Regions from separate parts of the Phytobacter cepae genome, predicted to be linked through region 1. Evidence: predicted binding sites of a transcription regulator. Region 1 holds the regulator's gene; each other region holds the start of a gene.
What was found. The regulator sigma-54, encoded in region 1, starts transcription at its own class of promoters, with help from an activator protein. The targets are predictions, from matches to a motif close to GTTGGCACANNTTTCGCTNT.
Positions count from the first base shown of each region.

Region 1 (10,861 bases):
GGAAGCGGTGCTTGACCTGCTCGGCGAATATCATCATCAGGGTTATGAAGTCTGGCTGGAGCTGGGGTTACAGACGGCACACGATAAAACGCTGCATCGTATTAACCGCGGTCATGATTTCGCCTGCTACCAGAGGACGACGCGTCTGGCACGTGAGCGCGGGCTGAAGGTTTGTAGCCATCTTATTGTCGGGCTGCCGGGCGAAGGTCAGGCTGAATGCCTGCAAACGCTCCAGCGGGTCGTGGAGACGGGCGTGGATGGGATCAAATTGCACCCTTTGCATATCGTTAAAGGCAGCATCATGGCGAAAGCCTGGGAAGCGGGCAGGTTGAATGGCATCGAACTTGAGGATTACACCGTGACGGCCGGTGAGATGATTCGCCATACCCCGCCGGAGATTATTTATCACCGTATTTCCGCCAGCGCCCGCCGCCCTACGTTGTTGGCACCGCTGTGGTGTGAAAATCGCTGGACCGGCATGGTTGAATTGGATCGCTATCTTAATCAGCAAGGTCCACAGGGCTCGGCGCTGGGGCGTGGCTGGACGCCTGTCGCTGCGCCTCTGTCCTTAGAATCATTCACTGAATGAATACCAAACAGCATTCATTGCCGCATTTTTCGCACAACCTTCAACGCCTTGCTCAGAATTGAGTATTATTGAGCGGACTTGTTTGAGGAAACCGTTATGAAGCAAATCCGTTTACTGGCGCAGTATTATGTCGACCTGATGATGAAGCTCGGCCTGGTGCGTTTCTCCATGCTGTTGGCATTGGCGCTGGTGGTGCTCGCCATCGTGGTGCAAATGGCGGTGACCATGGTGTTGCAGGGGCAGGTGGAAAATATCGACGTTATCCGCTCGATATTCTTTGGCTTATTGATCACCCCTTGGGCGGTCTACTTTCTCTCGGTGGTGGTGGAACAGCTAGAGGAGTCGCGCCAGCGTCTGTCACGGCTGGTGGATAAGCTGGAAGAGATGCGCGAACGTGACCTCAAACTCAACGTTCAGCTAAAAGAGAACATCACGCGTCTCAATCAGGAGATGGCCGATCGCGAGAAAGCGGAGGCCGAACGTCAGGCCACCTTTGAACGACTCAAGATCGAGATGCAGGAGCGCGAGCAGACCCAGATCCAGCTTGAGCAGCAGTCGACGTTCTTACGGTCTTTCCTCGACGCCTCGCCGGATCTGGTGTTCTATCGTAACGAGGATAAGGAGTTTTCCGGCTGCAACCGTGCCATGGAACTGCTGACCGGAAAGAGTGAAAAGCAGCTCATTAACCTCAAACCGCAGGACGTTTATTCCCCTGAGGCCTCGGAAAAAGTCATTGAAACCGATGAAAAAGTTTTCCGCCATAACGTGTCACTCACCTATGAGCAATGGCTCGATTACCCTGACGGCCGTAAAGCCTGTTTTGAAATTCGCAAAGTTCCTTACTACGACCGTGTAGGCAAGCGCCACGGGCTCATGGGCTTTGGACGCGATATTACCGAGCGTAAACGCTACCAGGACGCGCTGGAGCGTGCCAGCCGTGATAAGACCACCTTTATCTCCACGATTAGCCACGAGCTGCGTACGCCGTTAAATGGCATCGTGGGGTTGAGCCGAATCCTGCTGGACACCGAGTTAACCAGCGAGCAGGAAAAATATCTCAAAACTATCCATGTTTCAGCCGTCACGCTGGGCAATATCTTTAACGATATTATCGACATGGATAAAATGGAGCGGCGTAAGGTGCAACTGGATAATCAGCCTGTTGATTTCACCAGTTTCCTGGCGGATCTCGAGAACCTGTCGGGTCTACAGGCCCATCAGAAAGGGCTGCGGTTTGTCATGGAGCCTGAGTTACCGCTGCCGCATAAGGTGGTCACCGACGGAACGCGTCTGCGTCAGATCCTGTGGAATCTGATTAGCAACGCCGTCAAATTTACCCGTGAAGGGCAGGTGACCGTACGCGTGCGTTTTGACGCTGGCGACATGCTGCACTTTGAGGTGGAAGATTCGGGTATCGGTATCCCGCGTGACGAGCTCGATAAAATTTTCGCTATGTATTATCAGGTAAAAGACAGTCACGGCGGGAAGCCTGCCACCGGAACCGGGATTGGCCTTGCGGTATCCCGTCGTCTGGCGAAAAGTATGGGCGGGGATATTGTTGTCACCAGCCAGGCGGGCAAGGGCTCGCTCTTTACTCTGACCGTGCATGCCCCTGCGGTGGCGGAAGAGGTTGAAGATGCCTTTGAAGACGATGATATGCCACTGCCAGCGCTACATGTGCTGCTGGTGGAGGACATTGAACTTAACGTGATTGTTGCCCGCTCGGTGCTGGAAAAACTGGGCTGCAGCGTGGATGTGGCGATGACCGGTAAGGCCGCGCTGGAGATGTTCCAGCCCGGAGAATATGACCTGGTGCTACTGGACATTCAGTTGCCGGACATGACGGGACTCGATATCTCCCGCTTGCTCACCAGCCAGTTCGCCCGCGACGATTTGCCGCCGTTGGTGGCCCTGACCGCCAACGTGCTGAAAGATAAAAACGAGTACCTTGAAGCCGGTATGGACGACGTACTGAGCAAGCCGCTGGCGGTTCCGGCACTCACCGCCATGATTAAAAAATTCTGGGATACCTGCGACGACGAGGATGAAACGATGACCACCACGGACACTAAATCGCAAAATCTGTTGGATGTAGAGATGCTCGAACAGTATATCGAGTTGGTAGGACCGAAGCTCATTACCGATGGGCTGGCTGTCTTTGAGAAAATGATGCCGGGCTATGTCAGCGTGCTGGAATCGAACCTGACGGCCCGGGATCAAAAAGGGATCGTCGAGGAGGGGCACAAGATCAAAGGCGCGGCTGGCTCGATCGGGTTACGTCACCTGCAACAGCTAGGACAGCAGATCCAGTCCCCGGATCTTCCGGCATGGTGGGATAACGTTGGTGAATGGATCGAAGAGATGAAGCAGGAATGGCCGCAGGATGTAGCGGTACTCAAAGCCTGGGTAGCGGACGCTGGAAAAAAATGACCCCGGATTAACCGGGGTGCGCGAATACTGCGCCAACACCAGGGAAATCGTGGCTGCGCCGTAATGTTATAGTTATTTATTACAAGGGCGCAGTCTGAAAATTTGAACTGCACGCACATAAGATAGCAAATCTTAAACGATTTGTTACATCAATCAGCGAAATGTGTGAAGCATAGCGCCCTTATCAAAATAATTAATTATCTACTGACCGTTGCATAAAGGATGAGCAAAATGAAAAAAGTCGGTGTTGTTCTCAGTGGCGCAGGAGTTTATGACGGTTCGGAGATCCATGAGGCAGTCCTGACGCTGCTTGCCATTGCCCGTGAAGGGGCTGAAGCCGTCTGTTTTGCACCGGATAAGATCCAGAGCGATGTGATCAACCATCTTAACGGTGATCCTATGAACGAGAGTCGCAATGTGTTGATCGAAGCGGCCCGTATTGCGCGTGGATCCATTCAATCGCTGGCTTATGCATCAGTAAACGATCTGGATGCGTTGATTGTCCCGGGGGGATTTGGGGCGGCAAAAAATCTTAGCACCTTTGCCAGTCAGGGAAGTGAGTGCGTGGTGGATGAGGGTCTGAAACGTCTGGCGCTGGAGATGCATCGTGCAGGTAAGCCTCTTGGTTTTATCTGTATTGCGCCGGCGATGTTGCCAAAAATTTTTGATTTCCCCCTGCGCTTAACCATCGGTACAGATATTGATACCGCTGAAATTCTGGAAGATATGGGGGCCGAACATGTCTCCTGTCCGGTAGACGATATTGTGGTTGATGAGGACAACAAAGTGGTCACCACGCCGGCTTATATGCTGGCGCAAAATATCGCTGAAGCCGCTACCGGTATCGAAAAACTGGTGGCGCGCGTGCTGGTGCTGACGGAATGAAGGGGCTGCGCGGTCCACTGAAAGTTCGTCTTAAGCGGATGATCCTGCGGGTGGTGCTGGCACTGGCCCTTTTTTGGGGGGGCGGCATCGTCCTGTTCAGTTTTCTGCCGGTGCCGTTTTCCGCAGTCATGGTAGAACGGCAGTTGGGCGCCTGGCTTACCGGAGACTTCGGCTATGTTGCACATTCCGACTGGGTCGGCATGGACGATATTTCCCCCTGGGCTGCATTGGCCGTGATTGCTGCAGAAGATCAGCGTTTCCCCGAGCACTGGGGGCTGGATTTTAGCGCAATCGAAAAGGCGCTTTCTCATAATGAGCAGCATGAAAATCGCATTCGCGGCGCATCAACCATTTCGCAGCAAACGGTGAAAAATCTGCTGTTATGGGACGGTAAAAGCTGGGTTCGTAAAGGGCTTGAGGCCGGTCTGACGCTGACCACGGAAGTGGTCTGGACCAAGCGGCGCATACTCACCGTCTATCTCAATATTGCTGAATTTGGCGAGGGCATATTTGGCGTGGAAGAGGCCTCTCAGCGCTATTTCCATAAACCCGCCAGCAAACTCACCATGTCGGAAGCCGCGTTGCTGGCAGCGGTGTTACCGAACCCGCTTCGCTTTCGGGCAGATGCCCCTTCAGGTTATGTACGTAGTCGGCAGGCGTGGATCCTGCGCCAGATGCGTCAGCTAGGCGGGGAAGAATTTCTGCAGCGCAACAGGCTGCATTGATCCTACCCTCTCCGGGCGGAGAGGGTTACTCTTCGTCAAATCCGGCAATAAAGAGCGCGATAACGGCTGCCAGAGCTTCTTCTTCCTGCGGACCCGTCGCTTCAACCTCGATTTGACGTCCTTTCGCCGAGTCCAGCATCAACAGGGCTATCACACTGCTGGCTTCGGCTTCCGTTCCTTCGTCATTGCGCAGAAGCACTTCCGCGTCAAACCCCTGAACCAGTTCAAATAACTTCATCGCCGGGCGTGCATGCATGCCCAGCTTGTTAGTGATTTCGACAGTTTGTTTTACGGTCATGTTTTGCGTTTTTCCAGCGTGCGATGACGAGACTGAACGTTCTTACCGCGCGAGCGGAAGTAATCAGCAAGCTGCTCCGCCACGTAGACGGAACGGTGCTTACCACCCGTACAACCGATGGCGACGGTCAGATAGCTACGGTTGTTGGTCTCCAGCATGGGAAGCCACAACTCCAGATAGCTGCGCGTCTGGTAGATAAAGTTATGCACTTCGGTATGCCTGTCGAGGAACGCGGCAACAGGCTTGTCGAGACCGGTCATGGGACGAAGTTTAGGGTCCCAGTGCGGGTTGGGTAGAAAGCGCACGTCGAACACGTAATCGGCATCAATAGGAATACCGTGTTTGAAACCGAACGACTCGAACACCATGGTCAACTCGCGCTCACGTTTGCCAAGCAGGCGCGTGCGGAGCATTTCTGCCAGTTCATGCACCGACATCTCAGAGGTATCGACAATCAGATCGGCACGCGAACGCAGAGGTTCAAGCAGGTTACTCTCTTCATCAATGGCGCTTTCCAGCGACAGATTTTTACTGGAGAGAGGGTGCAGACGACGCGTATCGCTGTAGCGACGAATCAGGGTATTGCGATCGGCATCGAGAAACAGCAACTGCGGTGAGAAATACTCCGGCAGGTTGTTCATCGCCTGCTCAAAGATCTCCGGCGACTCAGGCATATTACGCACGTCGATGCTGACAGCTGCAGAGGTTTGTCTGTCGGCCAGCGTTCTTGCAAGCTCTGGCAGCAACACCACTGGCAGGTTATCTACGCAGTAAAATCCCATGTCTTCCAGCGCGCGCAGGGCGACCGATTTACCGGAACCCGAGCGACCACTTACGATCATCAGGACCATGGGCCATTTCTCCTCGCAGCACCTGAAATCACGGCGACTAATACGTTACGCATCGTCCTGTTCGCCTTCTGTCAGCGTGATTATCTGATACAGCTCTTCATCACTTTGCGCAGAACGCAGGCGGCGACAAATGGTTTTATCCGCCAGACGTTTTGCCACTAATGAAAGGGTATGCAAATGCGTTTTAGTTTGATCGGCAGGCACCAGCAGTGCAAACAGCAGATCGACAGGCTGGTTATCAATAGCATCAAAGGCAATCGGGGTTTCCAATTGCACAAACACACCAACCGCACGAAGGGTATCTTCTTCAAGCTTGCCGTGAGGGATGGCTATCCCATTGCCAATACCCGTACTGCCCATTTTCTCGCGCGTAAGGATCGCTTCAAATACCACCTGAGGTGGCAGGCTCAGCTGTTTAGCAGCAAGTTCACTGATTATCTCCAGCGCACGTTTTTTGCTCTGGCAGTGAACGCCACTACGGGTACATTCCTGGTTAAGGACATTGCTCAGTTGTAGAGCGGAATCGTTGTTCATCATAATTTCACCTAAGCGTCGCCAGTGAATTCACCCTACCGGGTTACGGTAGGGTGAGACGCACCAGACGTCAGCCCGGACAATTAGTGTTGTTTCAGTTTATCTTTATGTTTCGTCAGCTGACGCGCCAGTTTATCAATTAAACCGTCGATGGCAGCATACATATCCTGACCTTCCGCACTGGCGTGAATTTCACCACCATTAACATGCAAAGTCGCATCCGAGGTATGAGTCACTTTCTCCACTTTCAACACAATATAGACCTGATTAATCCTCTCGAAGTATTGTTCGAGTTTCGCAAATTTTGTATTCACAAATTCACGCAGGGCCTCGGTGATCTCGACGTTCTGTCCTGTGATGTTAAGCTGCATAGTGTCTTCCTTATCGGTTGGGTCAGACCAACTGTTTGCGTTGGTTTGACGGCGGAATGGATAAAGACTCTCGATATTTTGCAACGGTTCGCCGCGCAACCATAATACCCTGATCGGACAGCATGGACGTCAGCTTACTGTCGCTCAGCGGTTTTGCGGGGTTTTCTGCGGCGATTAATTTCTTCACCAGCGCACGGATAGCCGTTGACGAGGCTTCGCCACCGCCTTCGGTGTTGACATGGCTGGAGAAAAAATACTTGAGTTCAAAAATGCCTCGCGGACTATGAAGGTATTTTTGCGTGGTGACACGAGAAATGGTGGATTCATGCATCTCAACGGCCTGAGCGATATCCGCCAGCACCATGGGTTTCATGAACTCCTCTCCCTGTTCGAAAAAGGCTTGCTGCTGTTCTACGATACAACGGCTGACCCGTAAAAGCGTGTCGTTACGGCTTTCCAGGCTTTTAATCAGCCACTTCGCATCCTGTAGATTGCTGCGAATAAACTGACTGTCAGCATCGTTGCGCGCACCGCCGCACATAGCAGCGTAGTGCTGGTTAATTTGCAGACGTGGAATGCTGTCTGAATTCAGTTCGACCACCCAACGGGTATTGTGCTTACGCACCAACACGTCGGGTATGACGTACTCAGGCTCGCCGGTTTGGATCGACTGGCCCGGGCGCGGATCCAGTGACTGAATTAAATTCACCGCCTCTTTCAGCACATCTTCTTTCAGCCGGGTCACGCGCATCAGAGTGCGGAAATCGTGGTTGGCGAGCAGATCCAGATGATCGCTGATAATTAGCCGCGCCTCTTCACGCCACGGCGTCTCTTTCGCAAACTGGGAAAGCTGAATCAGCAGACAGTCGCGCAGATCTTTCGCCGCCACGCCGACCGGATCAAAACGCTGAATACGTTTGAGTACGGCCTCGACTTCATCCAGTCCAATCTCGTCGTCGCCCATACTTTCAAGGATATCTTCCAGCGGCACGGTGAGATAACCCGTATCATCGACGGCATCCACAATGGAGGTGGCAATCGCACGGTCGGTGTCAGAAAAGGGGGTTAACTCAACCTGCCACATCAGGTAATCCTGTAATGACTGGGTCGTTTCGCCCTGATAAATGGGCAACTCGTCGTCAATATAATCGGTGCTGCTACCGGAAGGGGTACCCGCGGTATAAATTTCATCCCAACTGGCATCCAGCGGCAGCTCCTCTGGCATATCTTTTTGTTCCAGAGCGTCTACGCTATCGAGATTTTCATTATCCTGAGACTGCTGCGCTTCCACTTCTTCATGAAGATCGGTCTGCTCCAGCAAAGGGTTGCTCTCCAGCGCTTGCTGAAGTTCTTGCTGAAGTTCCAACGTGGACAGTTGTAACAGGCGGATAGCCTGCTGCAACTGCGGCGTCATGGCTAGCTGTTGGCTAAGCCTTAATTGCAAACCTTGCTTCATATTCAGAGCAGTACTCTCCGACTAAACACGTCAATAAACTCTACCCTATCAGAGTCTGAAGTCTTCCCCAAGATATACGCGCTTAACATGTTCGTCTTCAAGGATTTGCTGTGGAGTGCCATGGGCAATCAGATGCCCCTGGCTCACGATATACGCGCGTTCACAAACGGCCAGCGTTTCGCGAACGTTATGGTCAGTAATCAGCACACCGAGCCCGCTGTCACGAAGGTGTTCAATGATACGCTTGATGTCGATAACGGAAATCGGGTCAACACCGGCGAAGGGTTCATCCAGCAAAATAAATTTAGGATTCGCCGCCAGCGCACGGGCGATCTCTACACGACGGCGCTCACCACCCGACAGTGCCTGGCCGAGACTATTACGCAGATGCTCAATATGGAACTCATCCATCAATTCGTTGGCGCGATCGGTCCGCTGCTCCGCGCTAAGATCGTCACGAATCTGCAGGACGGCCATCAGGTTATCAAACACGCTCAGGCGGCGGAAAATGGATGCTTCCTGAGGCAGATAGCCGATACCGCGTCGCGCACGGGCATGCAGCGGCAGCAGACTGATATCCTCATCATCAATAATGATGTTGCCCGCATCTCGCGGTACGATACCCACGACCATGTAAAATGTTGTGGTTTTACCCGCCCCGTTCGGGCCAAGCAGGCCGACGATTTCGCCAGAATTCACGGTCAGGCTCACGTCTTCCACGACACGGCGGCCCTTATAGGCCTTAGCGAGATTCTTTGCAGTTAATGTTGCCATAACGAATTAGTTACTCTTTTTTTGCGCCGGGGCCGGGTTCTGATTGTTGCTCTTATCCTGCAACTGAGACGGGACCAGAACCGTTGTTACACGTTTACCTTTTTCGCTAAACGCCTGCATCTTTTGCTCTTTCACCAGGTAGGTGATCTTGTCGCCTTTAATGTTGCTATCAAGCTGCTCCAGGTACGCGTTGCCCGTCAGGATCACAAAGTCTTTTTCCAGCTCGTAGTGCATCTGGGAGGCATGACCTTTGACCGGTTTTCCGTTGTCCTGGAGCTGATAGAAGGTGGCTGGATTACCGAAGCCGTCAATGACCTCTTTACCCTGCTGACCGCCAGGACGGGTGACCACGACCTTATCAGCGTTAATTTTAATGGTGCCCTGGGTAACAATGACATTACCGGTAAAGGTCACCACATTGCCTTGCATATCCAGCGACTGCTGGTCGGAGTCGATGTGAATGGGCTGATCGGTATCGCCCGTCACCGCAAGCGCCGGAAGGCTGGCAGCAAAGAGGGCGCTGGCCAGGACAACATTAAGGCTGAGTTTGTTTGTTTTGAATTTCATATGAGCTTCTAACCTTTTCAATCAGCTCTGCGGTTTTGCTGCGTAAGTTGCCGCGCATTTTCAGGCCGGTGGAATTAAATGTTGTTCCGTATAACGTTACCCTGTCATCGGAGGTCACATCCTGCGTGACCAGATTTATCTGGGCGTTATCCGTCGTAATTTTTCGAAGTTGCGCGTCTTCGGTCAGCGCATTAACTTCAACATGGCCATAAAGATAAAGCATTCTGTCATCGGTGAGCTTGGCTTTATCCGCCTTAATGGACCACCCTGGGATCTTGTCTTTATCGAATGTCGTCAGTACGGGTTGGGTGAACCACGTTATCGCTTCAGCGGAAAAGTACTCCACGTGCTGCGCAATAAGTCGGTAATTCAGCGCACCTTCCGGGCTGTACACCACCGTATCGGTATGCTCGCTTTTATACGTTGGATCACTGCTATTGGTGGTCACCGGCGCCGCAGAGTCTCGGTCAGCCAGATTCACACCAATCAGTACCAGTACGATAAGTGCCAGCAAAATGATGACCCAACGTCTGGTTTTACTCATATCGATTGCCCTTTGGCCTCATCAAGTTTCCCTTGCGCCAGTAATAATAAATCACAGACTTCACGGACGGCGCCGCGGCCTCCCGCGATACGCGTGACGTAATCCGCGCGCGGAATCAGCAGCGGATGTGCATCGGCTACGGCGACGCTCAAACCGATCTCCGCCATCACTGGCCAGTCGATCAAATCATCACCCACATAAGCCACCTGCTCAGGTTGCAGGTCAAGCTTGGTTAAAAGCTCACGATAGGCCAGCAGTTTGTCTGACTGCCCCTGGTAAAGGTGCGTAATTCCCAGTGTTTCACAACGATCTTCTAACAGTTTAGCTTTTCGCCCGGTAATGATGGCAACCTCAATGTCAGATGTTAACGCACAACGCACACCATACCCATCGCGAACGTTAAAGGCCTTGAGCTCTTCGCCGCTGTTGCCCATATAAATAAGGCCATCAGACAAAACACCGTCAACATCCAGGATCAACAGGCGAATTTTTTCGGCTTTCGCCATGACCTGCGTGCTGACAGGACCGTAGCAGGTCGCAAGCGACGCTCCAACATTACTCATTATCTTATCCTTTTTTATACTACGCCCGCGCGCAGCAAATCATGCATATGTACCACACCCAGCAACAGGTCGCCATCGGCGACCAGGACGGCGGTAATATGGCGGGATTGCATCAAATTCAGGGCTTCTACTGCCAATATATCAGGCCGCACACGTATGCCGCCTGGGGTCATCACATCAGCAATGCCGAGGCTGCGGACGTCTGCTCCCATATCAAACACGCGGCGTAAATCCCCGTCGGTGAAGATACCTTCAATTTTCATCAGATCATCAC
Region 1 covers NZ_CM135107.1:580,659-591,519, forward strand. The annotation lists gene mnmL (tRNA modification radical SAM protein MnmL/YtqA) at 1-589, shown strand, start outside; gene arcB (aerobic respiration two-component sensor histidine kinase ArcB) at 686-3,019, shown strand; gene elbB (isoprenoid biosynthesis glyoxalase ElbB) at 3,251-3,904, shown strand; gene mtgA (monofunctional biosynthetic peptidoglycan transglycosylase) at 3,901-4,629, shown strand; gene npr (PTS phosphocarrier protein NPr) at 4,655-4,927, opposite strand; gene rapZ (RNase adapter RapZ) at 4,924-5,778, opposite strand; gene ptsN (PTS IIA-like nitrogen regulatory protein PtsN) at 5,824-6,315, opposite strand; gene hpf (ribosome hibernation promoting factor) at 6,396-6,683, opposite strand; gene rpoN (RNA polymerase factor sigma-54) at 6,706-8,139, opposite strand; gene lptB (LPS export ABC transporter ATP-binding protein) at 8,188-8,913, opposite strand; gene lptA (lipopolysaccharide ABC transporter substrate-binding protein LptA) at 8,920-9,480, opposite strand; gene lptC (LPS export ABC transporter periplasmic protein LptC) at 9,449-10,024, opposite strand; gene kdsC (3-deoxy-manno-octulosonate-8-phosphatase KdsC) at 10,021-10,587, opposite strand; gene kdsD (arabinose-5-phosphate isomerase KdsD) at 10,602-10,861, opposite strand, start outside.

Region 2 (10,861 bases), 2.2 Mb from region 1:
ATGGGGTATCGCCAAGCGGTAAGGCACCGGTTTTTGATACCGGCATTCCCTGGTTCGAATCCAGGTACCCCAGCCATATTTCTTCGAGTTAGCGGTTCTCCGCGGTTTTTGGGGTATCGCCAAGCGGTAAGGCACCGGTTTTTGATACCGGCATTCCCTGGTTCGAATCCAGGTACCCCAGCCATCGAAGAAAGCAGTTTGGCTACGTAGCTCAGTTGGTTAGAGCACATCACTCATAATGATGGGGTCACAGGTTCGAATCCCGTCGTAGCCACCAAATTAAAGATTTAACGTATCGCTGTAATTTTAGCGGTGCATGAAGAAAAATTATTGGGGTATCGCCAAGCGGTAAGGCAGCGGATTCTGATTCCGCCATCCGAGGTTCGAATCCTTGTACCCCAGCCAATTTAAAAAGTCGTTTGCTCTCGGGTAAGCGCACAGTAGTTGAAGTTTTATAATAAATGCGTAAAATTTCACGCTATTGGGGTATCGCCAAGCGGTAAGGCAGCGGATTCTGATTCCGCCATCCGAGGTTCGAATCCTTGTACCCCAGCCACTTAAAAAGTAAAAAGCTCGCTTCGGCGGGCTTTTTGCTTTTTTGCGTCCAGAGAATGCTGGCCTCCCCTAACGAGAGAGGCCTCTGGCATTACAGACCTAACGCATACTTTAACGCCTGGCGTTTCAGCACGCCCGCACGCTCTGCCGCCATCAAACCGAGGTTACGCAAAATGCGCACCGGCCCAAGGTCATTGCTGAACCCGGCATAGAACACGTCCATTCCACTTTGCATCACAAAATTGTCCGCCATTCTTCGTGCCTGATAACGCTTAAGCACCTGCTGACTCGACCAGGCTTCGCCGTGACTACGCGCGCGGGTTAATACATCCAGCAAGCAGTCCACATCCCGATAGCCAAGATTAACGCCCTGCCCCGCCAGCGGGTGAATGGTATGCGCGGCATCGCCAACCAGCGCCAGCCCCGGACGGGTGTATTGCAGGGCATGGCGACGTGTCAACGGAAATGCCCCGGCGGCCACCGGCGTGACGCGTCCTAATCGTGCAGGGAAATGCCGCCCAATCTCCTGTTGCAGCTGCGGCAGGGTCAACGACTGAAGCTGTCGCACACGCGCTGGCGTGTCGTACCACACCAGAGAGGCCCAGTTATCGAATAACGGTAAGAAAGCATGCGGACCCGTGGGTGTGAAATGCTGCCAGGTGCTGTCGCCGGGATCGTTTTCACATTGCACGGTAATCAGCATACAGGCCTGCTGATAGTGCCAGGCATGGATACCAATCCCCGCAGACTCCCGGACGCGGGAATTTGCGCCATCAGCGCCGACCACCAGTTTTGCCGACAAGGTTTCGCCATTTTCAAACACCAGCTGATGACTGTCGGCCTGGAAGTCGATTGAACGGAGCGACGACGGCACACGCAGCGTCACCTGCGGGTGAGCATCCAGCGCTTCCCACAAGGCACGCTGCAGGACGTTATTTTCTACCATGTACCCCAGCAGAGGAAGTTTTAACTCCCGCGCGTCAAACACCACATGGGCGTTTTCCCACTCCCAGGTCTCCAGACGGCGATAGGGATGACAACGCATTGCCTGAATACGCTCCCAGACACCCAGCCCTCTGAGCAGGGAGACTGACGACGCGCTAATGGCAGAAATACGCACATCAGGTTGGGCGTCCGCTCTGAATACGGGAGGCACCTGATGCTCAATAACCGTGACGGCAAAGCCGTGTTGCGCCAGGCCCAGCGCCAGCGCCCCGCCGACCATTCCGCCGCCGACAACCGCGACCTCAGTGGATTGATTATTCATGGCTCATTGTCCTTTAACGAGAATCCCTTAAGTTTACCGGATTTTTGACAGCTTGAGACTGAGAAGCGTCATACTGGTCAGCGCGCAACCAAAGCATTACACTATTCCCCCTGCAATTCTGACGTTATACCCGTCACGCTTCGCATCTAAGATGCGCCAGCGGAAAACGACAAAAATTCGGGTATACAAACCTTAAGCATGAGCAAGTCGATGACAAAAAAACTCCATATTAAAACCTGGGGCTGTCAGATGAACGAATATGATTCATCAAAGATGGCCGATCTGCTGGATGCCACCCACGGATATCAGCTTACCGAGGTGGCGGAAGAGGCGGATGTGCTGCTGCTTAATACCTGTTCTATCCGCGAGAAAGCACAGGAAAAAGTCTTTCATCAGTTGGGTCGCTGGAAATTACTCAAAGAGAAAAATCCTGAGCTGATCATTGGCGTCGGCGGCTGCGTGGCGTCTCAGGAAGGGAAGCTTATCCGCCAGCGCGCTCACTATGTCGATATTGTTTTTGGGCCGCAAACGCTGCACCGCTTGCCTGAAATGATTAACGCAGTGCGGGGTAACCGCAGCCCGGTCGTTGACGTCAGCTTCCCGGAAATCGAGAAGTTTGACCGTCTGCCTGAGCCGCGAGCAGATGGCCCGACCGCCTTTGTTTCGATCATGGAAGGGTGTAATAAATACTGCACTTACTGCGTCGTCCCCTACACCCGTGGTGAAGAGGTCAGCCGCCCCAGTGATGATATTCTGTTTGAGATTGCGCAACTGGCCGCGCAGGGTGTGCGTGAAGTCAACCTGCTGGGTCAGAACGTCAACGCCTGGCGCGGTGAAAATTACGATGGCAGCATCGGATCCTTTGCCGATCTGCTGCGTCTCGTTGCAGCAATCGACGGCATTGACCGCATTCGCTTTACCACCAGCCATCCGATTGAGTTTACCGACGATATCATTGAAGTTTATCGCGATACTCCTGAGCTGGTGAACTTCCTGCACCTGCCGGTGCAAAGTGGATCCGATCGTGTCCTGAACCTGATGGGCCGCACCCACACCGCACTGGAATACAAGTCCATTATTCGTAAACTGCGCGCCGCGCGCCCGGATATCCAAATTAGTTCCGACTTTATCGTGGGCTTCCCGGGTGAAACCGTGCAGGACTTTGAGCAGACGATGAAGCTGATTGCTGATGTGAATTTTGATGTGAGCTATAGCTTTGTCTTCTCTGCCCGACCGGGAACGCCAGCCGCGGATATGGTTGACGATGTGCCGGAAGAAGATAAGAAGCAGCGCCTTTACATTCTGCAGGAACGCATCACTCAACAGGCGATGGCCTGGAGCCGCCGTATGTTAGGCACGACTCAGCGTATTCTGGTTGAAGGGACGTCACGCAAAAGCCTGATGGAGCTAACCGGGCGCACTGAAAACAACCGCGTGGTGAACTTCGAAGGCTCGCCGGATATGGTCGGCAAATTCGTCGATGTCGAGATTACGGATGTCCTCACCAACTCGCTCCGTGGAAAAGTCGTGCGGACGGAGGCCGAGATGGGGCTGCGCATCGCGCAATCTCCGGCGTCGGTTATTGCCCGCACCCGTAAAGAGAATGAGGCGGGCGTAGGCTTCTACCAGCCTTAATGCTGCCGGCCTGCCAACCTGGCAGGCCTTGTTTTTGTCTTTCAACTCCCCCATATCACTTCCAGCGCTTGCGCCTTTATTGAGTGGCGTGAATAATTCTCTGAAAGGCTTATTGTCCGTCAGGCAGTAAGCGAAGCCCATCCGGCAATCCATAGATAAGAGGAACAGTTTGAATATAGATACCCGTGACATCACCCTTGAGCCAGCAGATAACGCTCGCCTGCTGAGCCTGTGTGGACCGTTTGATGACAATATCAAACAACTGGAGCGGCGACTGGGCATCGAAATCAACCGTCGCGATAACCACTTCAAACTTACCGGACGCCCGATATGTGTCCATGCGGCTGCCGATATCCTGTTGAATCTGTATGTTGATACCGCCCCGATGCGCGGTCAGATTCAGGATATTGAACCGGAACAAATTCATCTGGCTATCAAAGAAGCTCGTGTGCTTGAACAAAGCGCTGAGAGCGTGCCGGAGTTCGGTAAAGCTGTAAATATCAAAACCAAACGTGGCGTGATTAAACCGCGCACGCCGAATCAGGCGCAGTACATCGCCAATATTCTCGATCACGACATCACCTTTGGCGTGGGGCCGGCAGGTACGGGTAAAACCTATCTGGCGGTGGCCGCTGCGGTAGATGCGCTGGAGCGCCAGGAGATTCGCCGCATTCTGTTGACCCGTCCGGCGGTAGAGGCAGGTGAAAAATTGGGCTTCCTGCCCGGTGACCTAAGCCAGAAGGTGGACCCGTACCTGCGCCCACTGTACGACGCGCTGTTTGAGATGCTGGGCTTTGAAAAAGTTGAGAAGCTAATTGAGCGCAACGTCATCGAAGTCGCACCGTTAGCCTATATGCGTGGCCGCACCCTGAATGATGCCTTTATCATTCTGGATGAAAGCCAGAACACCACCATCGAACAGATGAAAATGTTCCTGACCCGTATCGGCTTTAACTCGAAAGCGGTCATTACCGGCGACGTGACGCAAATCGACCTGCCGCGCAATCTTAAATCCGGGCTGCGTCATGCCATCGAAGTGCTGGCTAACGTTGACGAAATCAGTTTTAACTTTTTCCACAGCGAAGACGTTGTTCGTCATCCTGTTGTCGCACGCATCGTGAATGCTTATGAGGCATGGGAAGAAGCCGATCAAAAACGCCGTGCGGAACAAGCCGCAGAGCGTAAACGCGAAGCCCAGGAGCACGAGCAAAAATGAGTCAGGTAATACTCGATTTACAACTGGCATGTGAGGATAACAGCGGTCTGCCGGAAGAAGCCCAGTTTCAGGGCTGGCTGGACGCGGTTATCCCGCAGTTTCAGGAAGAAGCAGAAGTCACCATCCGCATCGTGGATGAGGCTGAAAGCCATGAATTAAACCTGACCTACCGCGGGAAAGATAAATCAACCAACGTGCTTTCTTTCCCGTTTGAAGCCCCACCGGGGATTGAACTGCCGCTGCTGGGTGATTTGATTATTTGCCGTCAGGTCGTCGAGCAGGAAGCAAAAGAACAAGGCAAACCGCTGGAAGCACATTGGGCACATATGGTGATCCACGGCAGTTTACACCTGCTGGGTTATGATCATATCGACGATGACGAAGCGGAAGAGATGGAAGGCCTCGAAACAGAGATAATGCTTGCTCTGGGCTATGAGGATCCGTACATTGCCGAAAAGGAATAGCCCTGCAGCCCGTTAACAGGCGCAGCAGAGCACTATGCCGTCAGGTGCTGAATTCACGCGTGACGGCGTTATTTTAACTAACATGAGAACCCACACGACGCCATGAGCGACGACAACTCCCACAGTAGTGACACCCTGACCAATAAAAAGGGATTTTTCTCTCTTTTACTGAGCCAACTCTTCCACGGCGAACCGAAAAACCGTGAGGATTTACTGGCGCTCATCCGAGATTCCGGGCAAAACGAGCTTATCGACCAGGATACGCGCGAAATGCTTGAAGGGGTGATGGACATCGCAGACCAGCGCGTCCGCGACATCATGATCCCCCGTTCGCAAATGATCACCCTGAAACGTAACCAGACCCTCGATGAATGTCTTGATGTCATCATTGAATCTGCGCACTCACGTTTCCCGGTCATTAGTGAGGACAAGGATCACATCGAAGGGATCCTGATGGCCAAAGATCTGCTGCCGTTCATGCGCAGCGATGCCGAAGCCTTCAGTATGGAAAAAGTACTGCGTCAGGCGGTCGTCGTTCCCGAAAGCAAACGCGTTGACCGTATGCTGAAAGAGTTCCGCTCCCAGCGCTACCATATGGCGATTGTTATCGATGAGTTCGGCGGCGTCTCTGGTCTGGTCACTATTGAAGATATTCTCGAACTTATCGTCGGCGAAATCGAAGATGAGTATGACGAAGAAGAGGATATCGATTTCCGTCAGCTCAGCCGTCACACCTGGACGGTGCGTGCGCTTGCCCCGATTGAAGATTTCAATGAAGCCTTCGGCACCCACTTCAGCGATGACGAAGTCGACACCATCGGCGGACTGGTGATGCAGGCCTTCGGGCATCTGCCAGCTCGTGGTGAGTCCATAGATATTGATGGTTACCAATTTAAGGTCGCCATGGCCGACAGTCGACGTATTATTCAGGTTCATGTCAAAATACCGGACGATTCCCCCGAACCGAAACTGGACGAATAACGTAAATGGCATTTGCCCCCTTGTTTGAACGCCAGCGCGTACGACTGCTGCTGGCGCTGCTATTCGGAGCCAGCGGAACGCTGGCTTTTTCTCCTTATGACATCTGGCCTGCCGCCCTCATCTCCTTGATGGGTCTGCAAGCGCTCACCCTTAATCGACGCCCGGTGCAAGCTGCCGCTGTTGGCTATTTCTGGGGGATGGGTCTGTTTGGCTCTGGCGTGCATTGGGTCTATGTGAGCATCGCGCAGTTTGGCGGTATGCCCGGCCCGGTTAATGTCTTCCTGGTGGTGCTGCTCGCCGCTTACATGTCGCTCTATACCGGCCTGTTTGCCGGTGTGCTGTCGCGCTTATGGCCGAAAACAACCTGGCTGCGCGTCACTATCGCCGCACCCGTGGTCTGGCAGCTAAGCGAATACCTGCGCGGCTGGGTGCTCACCGGCTTCCCGTGGCTTCAGTTTGGCTACAGTCAGATTGATGGGCCACTGAAGGGGCTGGCACCGGTGCTGGGCGTCGATGCGATTACCTTCCTGCTGATGGCAGTGAGCGGCTTACTGGTGCTGGCTGCGACCACACGCTCGTGGCGCCCGCTGATTATCGCCCTGGTGCTCTTCGTCCTGCCCTTCCCGCTGCGCTATATCCAGTGGTATCAACTACTGCCGGAGAGAGCAACGCAGGTCTCGCTGGTACAGGGCAACATCCCCCAGTCGGTGAAGTGGAATGAAGGGCAGCTTCTGGAGACGCTGAAGGTCTATCTCAACGCCAGCGAGTCGGTGATGGGAAAATCGCAACTGATCATCTGGCCGGAGTCTGCGATTTCCGATTTGGAAATTAATCAGCAGGATTTTCTCAGCAAGGTTGATGGCCTGTTGCAGTCAAACAACAGTTCACTCATAACCGGTATTGTTGACGCACGCCTGAATCAGCAGAATCGCTACGACACCTACAACACCATCATTACGCTGGGCAAAGACAATCCGTACAGCTACAACTCCACTGACCGCTACAACAAGAACCATCTTGTGCCGTTTGGTGAGTTTGTGCCGCTGGAAAGCATTTTGCGCCCGCTGGCACCGTTCTTCGACCTGCCGATGTCCTCATTCAGTCGTGGCCCCTACGTACAACCCCAACTGAGAGCTCATGGGCTGAAACTGACCCCGGCCATCTGCTACGAGATTATTCTTGGCGAGCAGGTGCGGGACAATTTCCGCCCGGACACCGATTTCCTGCTGACCATCTCCAACGATGCCTGGTTTGGCAAATCCATCGGCCCCTGGCAGCACTTCCAGATGGCCCGTATGCGGTCACTGGAACTGGCTCGCCCGCTGTTGCGCAGCACCAACAACGGCATTACCGCCGTGATTGGCCCGGAAGGTGAAATTCAGGCGCAGTTGCCGCAATTCACTCGCGGGGTGCTGACAGCCAAAGTGACACCAACGTCCGGCCTGACGCCGTATGCCCAAATGGGCAACTGGCCGCTGTGGGTTATGACAGGCCTGCTGGGCTTTGGCGCGCTGATTATGAGTTTGAGACAGCGCCGCAAATAATCCTCCCGCTTTCGCCCTCTCCGCCCGGAGAGGGTTTCTCGCTTTATCTCTCCCTAATGCCACTTCTGGCACATCAATTGCTTAATATCATCCGTTCTGGGGATTTTTTGCGGTCGTGCAATTCAAGCGCACCACAACCGATCACGACGAGCACCAAAACGGTGCAATGGAAGATTTTTGCCTTTAAACGGTGCGGTGCACTTCGCAAAAACAAACAATATCGCAGCAAAATCTTTACATTAAGCCAGACTAAATGTTAACAAACGCACACAACACTGCACGCATTTGCAGCAGGATATAACAACCACAACATTCACAATGGGTATCAAAGCGTCTCAGACGCGACGATAAAGGAGTTGGATATGCAATTACGTAAACTGGCCACTGCAATGCTGGTAATGGGAATGTCTGCCGGTATCGCACATGCCGCTGATGAAGCTAAACCTGCCGATGCAGCCGCGGCGCAGCAGGCTACGTTGGAAAAAATTGCCAAAAACGGCGTGATCGTGGTCGGACACCGTGAATCTTCCGTACCGTTCTCCTATTACAACAACGAACAAAAAGTCGTGGGCTATTCCCAGGACTACTCAAACGCTATTGTTGAAGCGGTGAAGAAAAAGCTCAACAAACCGAATCTGGAAGTCAAACTGATTCCAATTACCTCACAAAACCGTATCCCGCTGTTGCAGAACGGTACCTTTGACTTCGAATGTGGTTCTACGACCAACAACCTCGAACGTCAGAAACAAGCGGCCTTCTCTGACACCATTTTCGTTGTGGGCACGCGCCTGCTGACCAAAAAAGGTGGTGACATTAAAGATTTCCCGGATCTGAAAGGCAAAGCCGTTGTCGTGACCTCCGGTACCACCTCTGAAGTCCTGCTGCACAAACTCAACGATGAGCAGAAAATGGACATGCGCATCATCAGCGCTAAAGACCATGGCGACTCCTTCCGTACGCTTGAAAGCGGTCGTGCTGTTGCGTTCATGATGGATGATGCTCTGCTGGCTGGCGAACGTGCGAAAGCGAAGAAAGCGGATAACTGGGACATCGTGGGCAAACCGCAGTCGCAGGAAGCTTATGGCTGTATGCTGCGCAAAGGCGATACCGAGTTTAAGAAGTTGATGGATGACACCATCGCGCAGGTACAGACCTCGGGCGAAGCGGAAAAATGGTTTGATAAGTGGTTTAAAAACCCAATCCCACCGAAAAACTTGAACCTGAATTTTGACCTCTCTGACGAGATGAAAGCCCTGTTCAAAGAGCCGAATGACAAAGCACTGAACTAATTAAAACCAATAAGGGCGGGTTCTCCTGCCCTCTCGATTGTCGAAGCAGCACGGACAGACTATACGTTGAAGGGTCGTTCCCCCTTCAGCGCGAATACAAGCTCTTCACACAATCTTCGAGGGTAGCGCTGCTACCCTTTTTTTTCCGGAGTAGATTTATGTCCATAGACTGGAACTGGGGAATCTTCCTGCAACAAGCCCCGTTCGGCAACACCACCTATCTTGGCTGGCTGTGGAGTGGTTTTCAGGTCACCATCGCGCTGTCGATTACCGCCTGGATTATCGCTTTTTTGGTTGGCTCGCTGTTTGGTATTCTGCGCACCGTGCCCAATCGCTTCTTATCAGGGATTGGCACCCTTTACGTAGAACTGTTTCGTAATGTGCCCCTCATCGTACAATTCTTCACCTGGTATCTGGTGGTGCCTGAACTGCTGCCGGAAGATCTGGGTATGTGGTTTAAAGCGGAGTTAGATCCCAATATTCAGTTCTTCCTCTCGTCGATGATTTGCTTAGGCTTGTTTACCGCCGCCCGCGTCTGCGAACAGGTGCGTGCCGCCATTCAGTCGTTGCCGCGCGGTCAGAAGAATGCCGGGCTGGCCATGGGGCTGACGCTGCCGCAAACCTACCGGTATGTGCTGCTTCCTAATGCCTATCGCGTGATTGTGCCGCCAATGACGTCTGAGATGATGAACCTGGTCAAAAACTCGGCCATCGCCTCCACCATCGGGCTGGTGGATATGGCCGCTCAGGCCGGTAAGCTGCTGGATTACTCGGCGCACGCCTGGGAATCCTTTACTGCCATCACCCTCGCCTATGTGCTGATTAACGCCGTTATCATGCTGGTGATGAACCTGGTTGAACGCAAAATTCGCCTGCCAGGCAACATGGGAGGCAAATAATGTACGAGTTCGACTGGAGTTCAATCGTCCCTTCGCTGCCCTATCTAATGGCAGGGCTGGTGATCACCCTGAAAATCACCGTGACCGCCGTGATCGTGGGCATTGTCTGGGGTACTTTGCTGGCGGTTATGCGCCTGTCCAGCTTTGCCCCCATCGCCTGGTTTGCAAAAGTCTACGTCAACGTTTTCCGTTCCATCCCCCTGGTGATGGTACTGCTGTGGTTTTATCTGATCGTGCCCGGACTGCTGCAAAACGTGCTCGGCCTGTCACCGAAATCAGATATCCGCCTGATTTCTGCGATGGTCGCTTTCTCTATGTTCGAGGCAGCCTACTATTCTGAAATTATCCGTGCCGGTATTCAGAGCATCTCCCGTGGCCAATCCAGCGCCGCCCTGGCATTAGGGATGACGCACTGGCAATCCATGAAACTGATTATTCTGCCGCAGGCGTTTCGCGCAATGGTGCCTCTGCTGCTCACGCAGGGGATCGTCCTCTTCCAGGATACCTCCCTGGTTTACGTGCTGAGCCTTGCCGACTTCTTCCGTACCGCCTCTACGATTGGTGAACGTGACGGAACCCAGGTCGAAATGATCCTGTTTGCCGGCGCCGTGTATTTTGCTATTAGCCTGAGTGCCTCATTGTTGGTCAGCTATTTGAAAAGAAGGACAGTTCAATGATTACCCTGAAAAATGTTTCTAAATGGTATGGTCACTTTCAGGTGCTGACCGATTGCTCCACCGAAGTGAAAAAAGGTGAAGTGGTGGTGGTCTGTGGGCCGTCTGGCTCGGGAAAATCCACGCTGATCAAAACGGTCAATGGCCTGGAACCCGTACAGAAAGGGAATATTGAGGTCAACGGCACGCCGGTGAACGATAAAAAAACCGATCTGGCCAAACTGCGTTCTCGTGTCGGCATGGTATTCCAGCATTTTGAACTGTTCCCGCATCTGTCGATCATCGAAAACCTGACGCTGGCGCAGGTGAAAGTCCTTAAGCGCGACAAAGCCGCCGC
Region 2 covers NZ_CM135107.1:3,586,018-3,596,878, forward strand. The annotation lists tRNA gene ACUY4Q_RS16845 (tRNA-Gln) at 2-76, shown strand; tRNA gene ACUY4Q_RS16850 (tRNA-Gln) at 110-184, shown strand; tRNA gene ACUY4Q_RS16855 (tRNA-Met) at 201-277, shown strand; tRNA gene ACUY4Q_RS16860 (tRNA-Gln) at 332-405, shown strand; tRNA gene ACUY4Q_RS16865 (tRNA-Gln) at 483-556, shown strand; gene ubiF (3-demethoxyubiquinol 3-hydroxylase) at 647-1,822, opposite strand; gene miaB (tRNA (N6-isopentenyl adenosine(37)-C2)-methylthiotransferase MiaB) at 2,033-3,457, shown strand; gene ACUY4Q_RS16880 (PhoH family protein) at 3,627-4,673, shown strand; gene ybeY (rRNA maturation RNase YbeY) at 4,670-5,137, shown strand; gene corC (CNNM family magnesium/cobalt transport protein CorC) at 5,240-6,118, shown strand; gene lnt (apolipoprotein N-acyltransferase) at 6,124-7,662, shown strand; gene ACUY4Q_RS16900 (amino acid ABC transporter substrate-binding protein) at 8,025-8,951, shown strand; gene gltJ (glutamate/aspartate ABC transporter permease GltJ) at 9,110-9,850, shown strand; gene gltK (glutamate/aspartate ABC transporter permease GltK) at 9,850-10,527, shown strand; gene ACUY4Q_RS16915 (amino acid ABC transporter ATP-binding protein) at 10,524-10,861, shown strand, end outside.
Region 2: a site for sigma-54 is predicted at 7,727-7,746, ahead of ACUY4Q_RS16900 (amino acid ABC transporter substrate-binding protein). Genes of this name have one in related genera too.

Region 3 (10,861 bases), 560 kb from region 1:
TCATGCCGTGACGACGTTAATTGAAATGGGGCACCGGGAGATCGCCTTTATCACCGGTTCGCTCGATTCTCCAACCGGTATTGAACGCCTCTCAGGCTATAAAGATGCACTGACGAAACAAAACATAAACATCCGCAGTGAATTAATTATTGAGGGGAAATGGACGCCACAAAGCGGCGCGGCGGGGGTGGAAACCCTGCTGGCGCGTGGTGAGAAATTTACCGCACTGGTCGCCAGCAATGATGATATGGCGATTGGTGCGATTAAAAAATTACACGACAAAGGTATTATGGTACCCGAAAAAGTTTCCGTGATTGGGTTTGATGATATTGCTATTGCGCCTTATGTCGTACCTGCATTATCAAGCGTTAAAATACCGGTAACGGAAATGATTCAGGAAACCATTGAGCGCCTGGTCTTTATGCTGGACGGCGGTGATTTTAAATTTCACCCGCCGTTTATGGGCGAACTGATGTTGCGTGATTCACTTATTTCTCTTCCCCGGTAATTATTATCGTCAGCTGTCATCGTCACTTCTGTCGATGACAGCCTCCTGAAGGTCCTCTTCGCAATAATCGCTATATATTACAATTACCTGCATTCTGGCATGGAATATGTATAACCCGGCATGATGAAACTCATTGCTGGAGAAGACGATGAACCGTTTTATTATGGCGGATGCCAGTAAATGTATTGGTTGCCGTACCTGTGAGGTGGCCTGTGTGGTCGCACACCAGCCGCAGCAAGACTGTGCAGCCCTTACCCCTCAAACCTTTCTACCCCGTATTCATGTTATTCGGGGCATCAATGTTTCGACGGCCACCCTGTGCCGCCAGTGCGAAGATGCGCCCTGCGCTAACGTCTGCCCCAATGGTGCCATCCGTCGCGACAAAGATTTCGTGCATGTGATGCAGGAGCGCTGCATAGGCTGCAAAACCTGCGTGGTGGCCTGCCCCTATGGGGCGATGGAAGTGGTGACGCGTCCGGTGGTGCGCGAAAGCAGCGCAGGGCTACATACATTGGGGGCAAAGGCCGAAGCCAACAAATGCGACTTATGCTATCAGCGCGAAGCGGGGCCAGCCTGTATGGAGGTCTGCCCGACCAACGCCTTGCTCTGTGTTGACCGAAATATGCTGGAAACGATGAGTGCGGAGAAACGCCGTCGCACCGCCCTTGAAAGCGCGGTATCCCTGGTTTTCTAGAGTTTACACTTTCACTTTTAACAGGTCTGTTACTGATGAAAAAAATTACGAGCGTATGTCCCTATTGCGGCGCGGGCTGCAAACTGAAACTGGTGGTGGATAACGGTAAGATTATTCGTGCTGAAGCTGCCGACGGAAAAACCAACCAGAATGAACTGTGTCTGAAAGGCTATTACGGCTGGGATTTTCTGAATGACACCAGGCTGCTGACCCCACGGCTGACGCAACCGATGATCCGCTACGAACGCGGCGGCAAACTGACCCCGGTTAGCTGGGATGAAGCCATTCGCTACACCGCCAAACGCCTTGGCGACATCAAAGCCAAATATGGCCCCCGTTCTATTATGACCACCGGCTCATCGCGTGGCACCGGTAACGAAACCAACTTCGTGATGCAAAAATTCGCCCGTGGTGTGTTGCACACCAACAACGTGGACTGCTGCGCTCGCGTCTGTCATGGCCCGTCGGTAGCTGGTTTACAGCAAACGCTCGGCAACGGCGCGATGAGTAATTCCATTGGCGATATCGAAAACTCCAGCTGCCTGCTCGTCTTCGGCTACAACTGCGCTGACTCACATCCGATAGTGGCGAGACGGGTCATCAAAGCAAAACAAAACGGGGCGAAGATCATCGTCTGCGATCCCCGTCGCATTGAAACCGCGCGCATCGCCGATCAGCATCTCCAGCTTAAAAACGGCTGCAACATGGCGCTTATCAACGCTTTTGGTCATGTGTTGCTGGAAGAGAAACTCTACGATCAACACTACGTGGCGAGCTTTACCACCGGGCTGGATGCGTACCGTGACATCGTTAAAGACTATGCCCCTGAAGATGTCGAACATCTGACCGGGGTTCCGGCGAAGCAGGTGCGCGAAGCGATGCGAACCTTTGCTGCTGCGCCAACCGCCACCATTATGTGGGGCATGGGGGTCACGCAGTTCGGCCAGGCGGTGGATGTGGTGAAAGGCCTCTCCAGCCTTGCGCTGCTGACCGGGAATCTGGGCCGTGAAAACGTCGGCGTCGGGCCGGTTCGCGGGCAGAACAATGTGCAGGGCGCCTGTGACATGGGCGTTATTCCCAACCAGTTCCCTGGCTATCAGGATGTGGTTGACCCGCAGGTGCGGGCGAAGTTTGCCAAAGCCTGGGGCATTGACCCGACCGTCATGGACGACAAAGTGGGCGTGCGGATTACTGAAGTGCCGCACCTGGCGCTGGAAGGAAAAGTGAAGGCCTATTACATCATGGGGGAAGATCCGTTGCAGACCGAAGCGGACCTCAGCCTGGTGCGCAAAGGCTTTGAAGCACTGGATTTGGTGGTGGTGCAGGACATCTTTATGACCAAAACCGCAGAACAGGCGGACGTACTGCTGCCAGCGACCTCCTGGGGCGAGCACGGCGGCGTCTTTACCTGCGCGGATCGCGGGTTCCAGCGTTTTGAAAAAGCCATTGAGCCAATGTATGACGTCAAACGTGACTGGGAAATCATCAGCCTGATCGCCACCGAGATGGGCTACCCCATGCATTACGACAACAACCAGCAAATCTGGGATGAACTGCGCGAGTTGTGCCCGCTGTTCTACGGGGTAACCTACGAAAAAATGGGTGATATGGGTCATGTGCAGTGGCCGTGTCCGACGCTGGATCACCCCGGCACCCGCTACCTCTATAAAGACAACAAGTTCGACACCCCCGACGGCAAAGGGCTGTTGTTCGCGGCCCCCTGGCGCGCGCCTGCCGAAGTACCGGATGCCGAATTCCCGCTGGTGCTCAGTACCGTGCGAGAAGTTGGGCACTACTCTTGTCGCTCAATGACCGGCAACTGTGCGGCGCTGCAAACGCTGGCCGACGAGCCGGGCTTTATGCAGATAAACCCGCGTGATGCCGCAGCACTGGGCATTCAGGACCGGCAACTGGTATGGGTGGAGTCCCGCCGGGGCAAAGTGATCACCCGCGCGGACGTCAATGAGCGCACCAACGTGGGGTGTGTCTATATGACCTATCAGTGGTGGATCGGCGCCTGCAATGAACTGACCCAGGATAATCTCGACCCCATTTCAAAAACGCCGGAAACCAAGTATTGCGCGGTGCGAGTGAGTGCGATCAACGATCAGCCATGGGCGGAAGAGTACACTTCCACCACCTATCAGCAGATGAAGACGCGCTTGCGTAATGCAGTGCTGCAATAACCCTATGGCATCAGAAAACGGTGTGTGCATTCGCATTTATGGAAAAGTGCAGGGGGTGGGCTTCCGCCCCTTTGTCTGGCAACTGGCAAGGCGGCTGCAGCTTAACGGCGACGTCTGTAATGACGCGCAGGGCGTTGAGGTGCGTTTGCTGGGTGACGAACACCGTTTTCTTGCGTTGTTATATGACCAATGCCCGCCGCTGGCGCGTATCGACAGCACCCGTGTCATGCCCTTCAAGTGGGCGGAATTACCTGACAGTTTCACCATCCGCCAGAGTGCGGGTGGTAGCATGAACACACAAATTGTGCCGGATGCGGCGACCTGCCCGGCCTGTCTTGCGGAGATGAACAACCCGACTGAACGCCGCTATCGTTATCCGTTCATCAACTGCACCCATTGCGGCCCGCGCTTTACCATTATCAACGCCATGCCCTATGACCGCCCCTTCACGGTGATGGCGCATTTTCCGCTTTGTCCGGCCTGCGAAGCCGAGTACCGCAACCCGGCGGACCGGCGTTTTCACGCCCAGCCGGTTGCCTGCCCGGTATGTGGCCCACAGCTTGAGTGGCGAGGGGCGGAACATACACTCTCCAGAGAGGCCGCGTTACAAGCTGCGATCGCGCTGTTAGACGCAGGTGGCGTGGTTGCCGTGAAAGGGCTTGGCGGTTTTCATCTCGCCTGCGACGCGCAAAACCCGCAAGCGGTGGCACGACTGCGCGCGCGCAAGCGCCGTCCGGTAAAACCGCTGGCGGTGATGCTGCCGTCATCGGCTGGCGTAAGCGACAAGGCGCAGCGCCTGCTGGCTTCTCCTGCGGCACCCATTGTGCTGGTGGCAAAACACTGCGTGCCGGCACTGTGTTCCCTGATTGCGCCGGGGCTGGATGAAGTGGGGGTGATGTTGCCCGCCAGTCCGTTACAGCATCTGTTAGCTCAGGCAGTCGGGCGCCCTTTGGTGATGACCTCCGGCAATCTCAGCGGCAAGCCGCCCGCGTTAACCAATGAACAGGCCCTCGCCGATCTTGCTGAGATAGCCGACGGCTTTTTGCTGCATAACCGCGATATTGTGCAGCGGCTGGACGATTCCGTGGTGCGTGAAAACGGTGAAATGCTCCGTCGCTCACGAGGCTATGTACCCGACGCCTTCCCCCTGCCACCGGGCTTTCGCGCGGTTCCACCTCTGCTAAGTCTGGGGGCGGATATGAAAAATACCTTCTGTCTGCTGCGTGGCGAACAGGCGGTGCTGAGTCAGCATTTCGGTGACCTTAGCGATGAGGGAGTCAAAGCGCAGTGGCAGGAGGCGCTACGCCTGATGCAGGACATCTACGATTTTACCCCGCAGAAGGTCGTGAGCGATGCCCATCCGGGCTATGTCTCACGCCGTTGGGCTGACCGGATGGGCTTGCCGGTTGAGACCGTGCTGCATCACCATGCCCATATTGCCGCCTGCCTTGCGGAACACGGCTGGCCGCGTGAGGGAGGGGACGTGATTGCTCTTGCGCTCGACGGCATCGGTATGGGCGAGGAGGGCGCATTGTGGGGTGGGGAGTGTCTGCGGGTGAACTACCGGGAGGTGGAGCATTTGGGTGGCTTACCTGCGGTTGCCCTGCCTGGCGGCGATCTGGCGGCAACACAGCCGTGGCGTAATCTGCTGGCGCAGATGCTGGCGTTCGTGCCGGACTGGCAGCATTTTCCCGAAACCAGAGGCATTCAACAGAAGAACTGGCCGCTGCTGGCGCGGGCCATTGCGCGCAACCTGAATGCACCGCTGGCCTCTTCCACGGGGCGGTTGTTTGATGCAATAGCCTGTGCGCTGGGGTGTGCGCCAGCACAACTGAGTTACGAAGGCGAGGCGGCGTGTCAGCTCGAAGCGCTGGCGATGCGCTGCGAAAGCGTTGCCCATCCGGTCACCCTACCGCTCAACGGCAATAGGCTCGATTTAGCCAGCTTCTGGTCGCAATGGCTCAACTGGCAGGCAGAGCCCGGGGCGCGGGCGTGGGCATTTCACGATGCGCTGGCTCACGGATTGGCGACGCTGGCACGGCGAGAGGCGCGGGCGAGAAAAATAGCTACTCTGGCCTTCGGCGGCGGCGTGCTGCATAACCGCTTGTTGAAATCCCGCCTGGCATTTCACCTGGCGGATTTCACCTTGCTGTTTCCTGCACGTTTCCCTGCGGGCGACGGGGCCATCGCCCTGGGGCAGGGAGTTATTGCTGCGGCGCGGGCGCAGACAACGCCTTAAGCAGAGCAAAGGCGGTTTTCATGTGATCTTCGCTGACCACGAAGGCCCGCAGAACCTGCTGCTCATCCACCCCTTTTGCCACCATGCCCTGGGCATCGGTGGTGATGTGCCAGTTGAGATCACGACGCGCGCTCTCGCCTGCCAGATGCAGCGGCAGGGCGGGCGTTTTTACCTTCACCAGCATCGCGGGCAGATTGAGCGGTGAATTCACCCCGAGCAGTTGCTTAGCGAGGAACATGGCGCAAAGCTGGATGGGCTGCAGGAACGGCATCAACTGACCGTTGATCTCCGCGCAATCACCCAGTGCGTAGATACCCGGCTGGCTGGTTTGCAGCGTGCTGTCGACCACTACGCCTCGGTTAATCCTGGCGCCGGCTTCACGCGCCAGCGCCGTTTCCGGCACCAGACCGGTGGCGGCGACCACGGCATCCACGTTAATCTCCAGCCCATCCTCAAAACGTGCCGCAATGCCCGATGGGGTTTTGCTTAACCCATCGAGACGGGTGTTGAGCAGCACACGAACGCCCATTTCAGAAAGACAGTGCTGTAAGCGGCTGCTCACTTCCGGCGGCATCAGCGAGGAGAGAATACTCGTGGCGCTGTCGACCAGCGTGACCTGCTTGCCCGCCCGGCGAAAATCCATCGCCAGCTCCGTGCCAATCAGCCCGCCGCCGACAATCAACACCCGGTTTGCATCCCGAAGCTGGGTTTCACAGGCCTGATACTCCTGCTGACTGTTAAGGGTAAACATCAGTTCGCTGCCCGCGACCGGCGGCACAAACGCCCGTGCCCCGGTGGCCAGCACCAGCTTGTCGTACTGCCAGCGGTTGTCGGCGCTTTTCACCACTTTCGCCTGTGCGTCCACTGAGGTGATGCGGGTGTGCGGGAAGAGGCGCAGATTGAACTGCTCGGCAAACTCCCCCGCCGACTGGCGGGTGAGGTGGCTTGCCATTTGACCGAGGCTCAGCACATGGCTCAGGTCCGGTTTGTTGTACTCGTCCATGCTGTCGCTGGCGATTAGCGTCAGCGGGACGGTGGCATCCTGTTTGCGGATGTTTTTCACCAGCTGCCGGGCGGCAAAGCCCGACCCGACAATCACAATGCCTGCGTTCATACGGCCTCCGTTGCCAGCGCGTCAAACACCTCTTTACCAAGGGAACATTCCGGGCACAGGAAGTTGTCCGGCACCTCACTCCACGGGGTGCCTGGCGCCACATCCTGCATTGGCTCGCCGGTAGCCGGATCATAAATCCACTGGCAGACGCTGCACTGCATGCACGGGCCGAGGTCAGCGGCGGCGTTGGCGGCACAGGCGCAGGCGGACTCTTCCACCGGCGCGCTTTTTACCGCTGCAGGCAGCGGAGCGAGCGCCCACTGACGGGCAATTTCACGACCATGCTCACGGCAGACTTCCAGCGCGTCAAAGTCCGGGCGCCATTTGGCTTTCAGGCTCAGGGACATCTCAAAACCGGCATCCTGCAGGCGGGTAGAGAGGCGGTCTACCGCACCGCCGCTCCAGCCGTGAGAACCAAAAGCGCTGGCGCGTTTGTTACGAAAACGCAGACCGGTCATCTCTTCCACCAGACCAGCAATTTTCGGCATCATCACGTTGTTCATGGTGGAGGTGCCGACCAGCACGCCTTTAGAACGGAAGACGTTGGTCAGAATGTCGTTTTTATCGCTGCGCGCCACGTTGAAGATTTTCACCGCCACGTTCGGGTCAACTTCGTTGATGCCCTGAGCGATGGCATCCGCCATCATGCGGGTGTTGTTGGACATGGTGTCGTAGAAAATCGTAATCCGGTCTTCCTGGTAATCCGCCGCCCATTTCAGGTACAGCTCAACAATCTGGGTGGGGTTTTCGCGCCATACCACGCCGTGAGAGGTGGCGATCATATCTACCGGCAGGTTGAAGCCGAGGATCTCGGTGATTTTTGGCGTCACCAGGCGGCTGAACGGGGTCAGGATATTGGCGTAGTAGCGCTGGCACTGTTCGAACAGTTCGGTCTGATCCACTTCATCGTTGAACAGACGTTCGTCGCAGTAGTGCTGACCGAAGGCGTCGTTACTGAACAGCACCGCGTCGCCGGTCATGTAGGTCATCATGCTGTCTGGCCAGTGCAGCATCGGGGTTTCAACGAAGATGAGCTGCTTGCCGTTGCCAATATCCAGCGCGTCGCCGGTTTTCACGGTGTGGAAGTTCCACTCCGGGTGATGGTGATGACCATTGATCGAGTCGATAGCATTGGTGGTGCAGTAGATCGGGGTGTTGGGGATGTACGACATCAGCTCGGTTAAGGCTCCGGCGTGATCTTCTTCGGCATGGTTAATAATGATGTAGTCGATGGCGTTGAGATCGATCTCAGCGCGCAGGTTCTGCACGAACTCACGGCTGAATTTATGATCGACAGTATCGATGAGGACGTTTTTCCCTTCACGAATCAAATAACTGTTATAGCTGCTGCCGCGCAGCGTTTTGTACTCGGTGCCATGAAAGTCGCGTACTTCCCAGTCACGTTGGCCAACCCAGTGAATGTTATTTTTTACATGAATAGTCATTTTGATTACCTGTTCGGAATGAAATAAGTTGCATGAGCTATATCAAGATGCGTGCCAGTTTTTATCGTATTGATATATATTGTTTTTATTTCACATAACCCGAGAGGGGTAGTCATAATGACTATGCTATTAATGGTCAATATGACACTATGAGTTGTCAAAATGACAGTGAGGCGAAGATGAGTTTTTCAGTGGATGTACTGGCGGGGATCGCCATTGAATTGCAGCGCGGAATCGGTCATGCGGATCGTTTCCAGCGATTGATCACCACGCTGCGCCAGGTGCTGGAGTGCGATGCGTCGGCGCTGTTGCGCTATGAGTCACGGCAGTTCATTCCGCTAGCGATCGACGGCCTGGCGCAGGACGTGCTGGGCCGCCGCTTTACGCTGGAGGGGCACCCGCGGCTGGAGGCCATTGCCCGCGCCGGAGATGTCGTGCGTTTTCCGGCAGACAGCTCGCTACCTGACCCCTATGACGGACTTATCCCCGGTCAGGAGAGCCTGAAAGTCCACGCCTGCGTCGGGCTGCCGCTGTTCGCCGGGCAGAGCCTGATTGGCGCGCTGACCCTGGATGGCATGGAACCCGATCGGTTCGACAGCTTCAGCGATGAAGAGCTGCGACTGATTGCGGCACTGGCGGCGGGTGCGCTCAACAATGCGCTGCTGATTGAGCAGCTTGAGAGCCAGAACATGGCACCCGGTGTTCCTGCGGCGTTCGAACAGGTGGCCCATACCGAGATGATCGGCCTTTCCGACGGCATGACCCAACTGAAAAAAGAGATTGAGATTGTGGCTGCCTCCGACCTGAACGTGTTGATTGGTGGGGAGACCGGCACCGGTAAAGAGCTGGTGGCGAAAGCTATCCATGAGAACTCGCCGCGCGCCGCCGATGCGCTGGTCTACCTTAACTGCGCTGCGCTGCCGGAAAGCGTGGCGGAGAGCGAACTGTTTGGTCACGTGAAGGGGGCATTTACCGGGGCCATCAGCAACCGCAGCGGTAAATTCGAAATGGCCGATAAGGGCACGCTGTTTCTCGATGAGATTGGCGAGCTGTCGCTTTCGCTTCAGGCCAAGCTGCTGCGCGTGCTGCAGTATGGCGATATTCAGCGCGTCGGTGACGATCGCAGTTTACGGGTGGACGTACGCGTACTGGCGGCGACCAACCGTGACCTGCGTGAAGAGGTGGTCGCAGGGCGTTTTCGTGCCGATCTCTTCCACCGCCTGAGCGTCTTTCCCGTGTGGGTGCCGCCGCTTCGCGAGCGGGGCGAAGATGTGGTGCTGCTGGCGGGCTATTTCTGTGAGCAGGCTCGGCTACGCCTGGGATTGGGGCGCGTGGTACTCAGCCCACGAGCGCGGGCACATCTGCTGGCGTACCGCTGGCCGGGCAACGTGCGCGAGCTGGAACATGCCATTCATCGTGCGATTGTGCTGGCGCGCGGAACGCGTAACGGTGATGAGGTGGTGCTGGACGTGCACCATTTCGCTTTCAGCGACGAGCCAGAACCCGTAACGACGGTGGTAAAAACGCTGCCGGAAACCCCCAATCTGCGCGAAGCCACGGATGCCTTCCAGCGTGAGATCATCAGCCAGGTGCTGGCGCAAAATCAGCGTAACTGGGCAGCAAGTGCACGTGCGCTGGACATTGACGTCGCCAACCTGCATCGGCTGGCGAAACGCCTGGGTCTAAAGCGCTAGATAATGCCGGCCTGGTAAAACGCCTGCAGATTGATGGCACCCACCAGCTTGCCGCTGTCATCCACCACTGGCGCTGCGGCAATCTTGCGCTTCATTAACGCCTCTTTGGCGTCGATTGCGCGGCTTTCGGCGTTCAGCGTGAACCCGCCCGGGGTCATCGCCTCGCTGACCGGGGCGGCCAGGGTGCCACCGGCTACCAGCCAGCGGCGTAAATCACCATCAGAGAAGATGCCTTTAATTTGCTCAGCCTGGTCGCAAATAGCCACCATACCCAGCCCGGTACGGCTCAGCTCCAGCATTGCGTCCATCACGGTGGCATCAATGCGCACGTGCGGCACATCGTCTTTACGCATTAAATGATGAACCCGGTTTAACAAACGCGCGCCCAGTGCGCCCGCCGGGTGTGAACGGGCAAAATCTTCTTCATTAAAGCCACGCGCCTGCATCACCGCCATCGCCAGCGCATCACCTAACATCAGGGTGTTAACGGTGCTGGAGGTCGGGGCGAGGTGCATTGGGCAGGCTTCGCGTTCAACGGAGATATCCAGTACGGCTTTAGCCGCCAGCGCCAGCGGGGAGAGAGGCTTACCGGTCATGGCGAGCAGCGTCACCCCGCGCTCTTCGAGGCGCGGCAGGATCAGCTCCAGCTCTTTCGCGGACCCGGAGTAGGAGATAAACAGCAGCACATCCCGGCTTTCAATCATTCCAAGGTCGCCATGCAGCGCTTCGGCGGCATGAACAAAAAAAGACGGGGTGCCGGTGCTGGCAAGCGTAGCGGCGATTTTCTTACCGATATGACCAGACTTGCCAATACCCGAAACGATCGCTTTGCCCTGGCAGTGGATCAGGGCGTTCGCGGCCGTCAAAAAATCTTCGCCCAGCCGCTCCGGCAGACGGCTGGCTTCCGCAAGCTCCAGCAGCAGCGTTTGGCGGGCGGTATTCAATAACATCTCACTCATGGTTTTCTCCGGCAACGATCAC
Region 3 covers NZ_CM135107.1:1,135,705-1,146,565, forward strand. The annotation lists gene ACUY4Q_RS05345 (LacI family DNA-binding transcriptional regulator) at 1-508, shown strand, start outside; gene hydN (electron transport protein HydN) at 657-1,202, shown strand; gene fdhF (formate dehydrogenase subunit alpha) at 1,238-3,388, shown strand; gene hypF (carbamoyltransferase HypF) at 3,393-5,627, shown strand; gene norW (NADH:flavorubredoxin reductase NorW) at 5,593-6,741, opposite strand; gene norV (anaerobic nitric oxide reductase flavorubredoxin) at 6,738-8,186, opposite strand; gene norR (nitric oxide reductase transcriptional regulator NorR) at 8,366-9,880, shown strand; gene gutQ (arabinose-5-phosphate isomerase GutQ) at 9,877-10,839, opposite strand; gene srlR (glucitol operon DNA-binding transcriptional repressor SrlR) at 10,832-10,861, opposite strand, start outside.
Region 3: a site for sigma-54 is predicted at 8,226-8,245, ahead of norV (anaerobic nitric oxide reductase flavorubredoxin). Genes of this name have one in related genera too.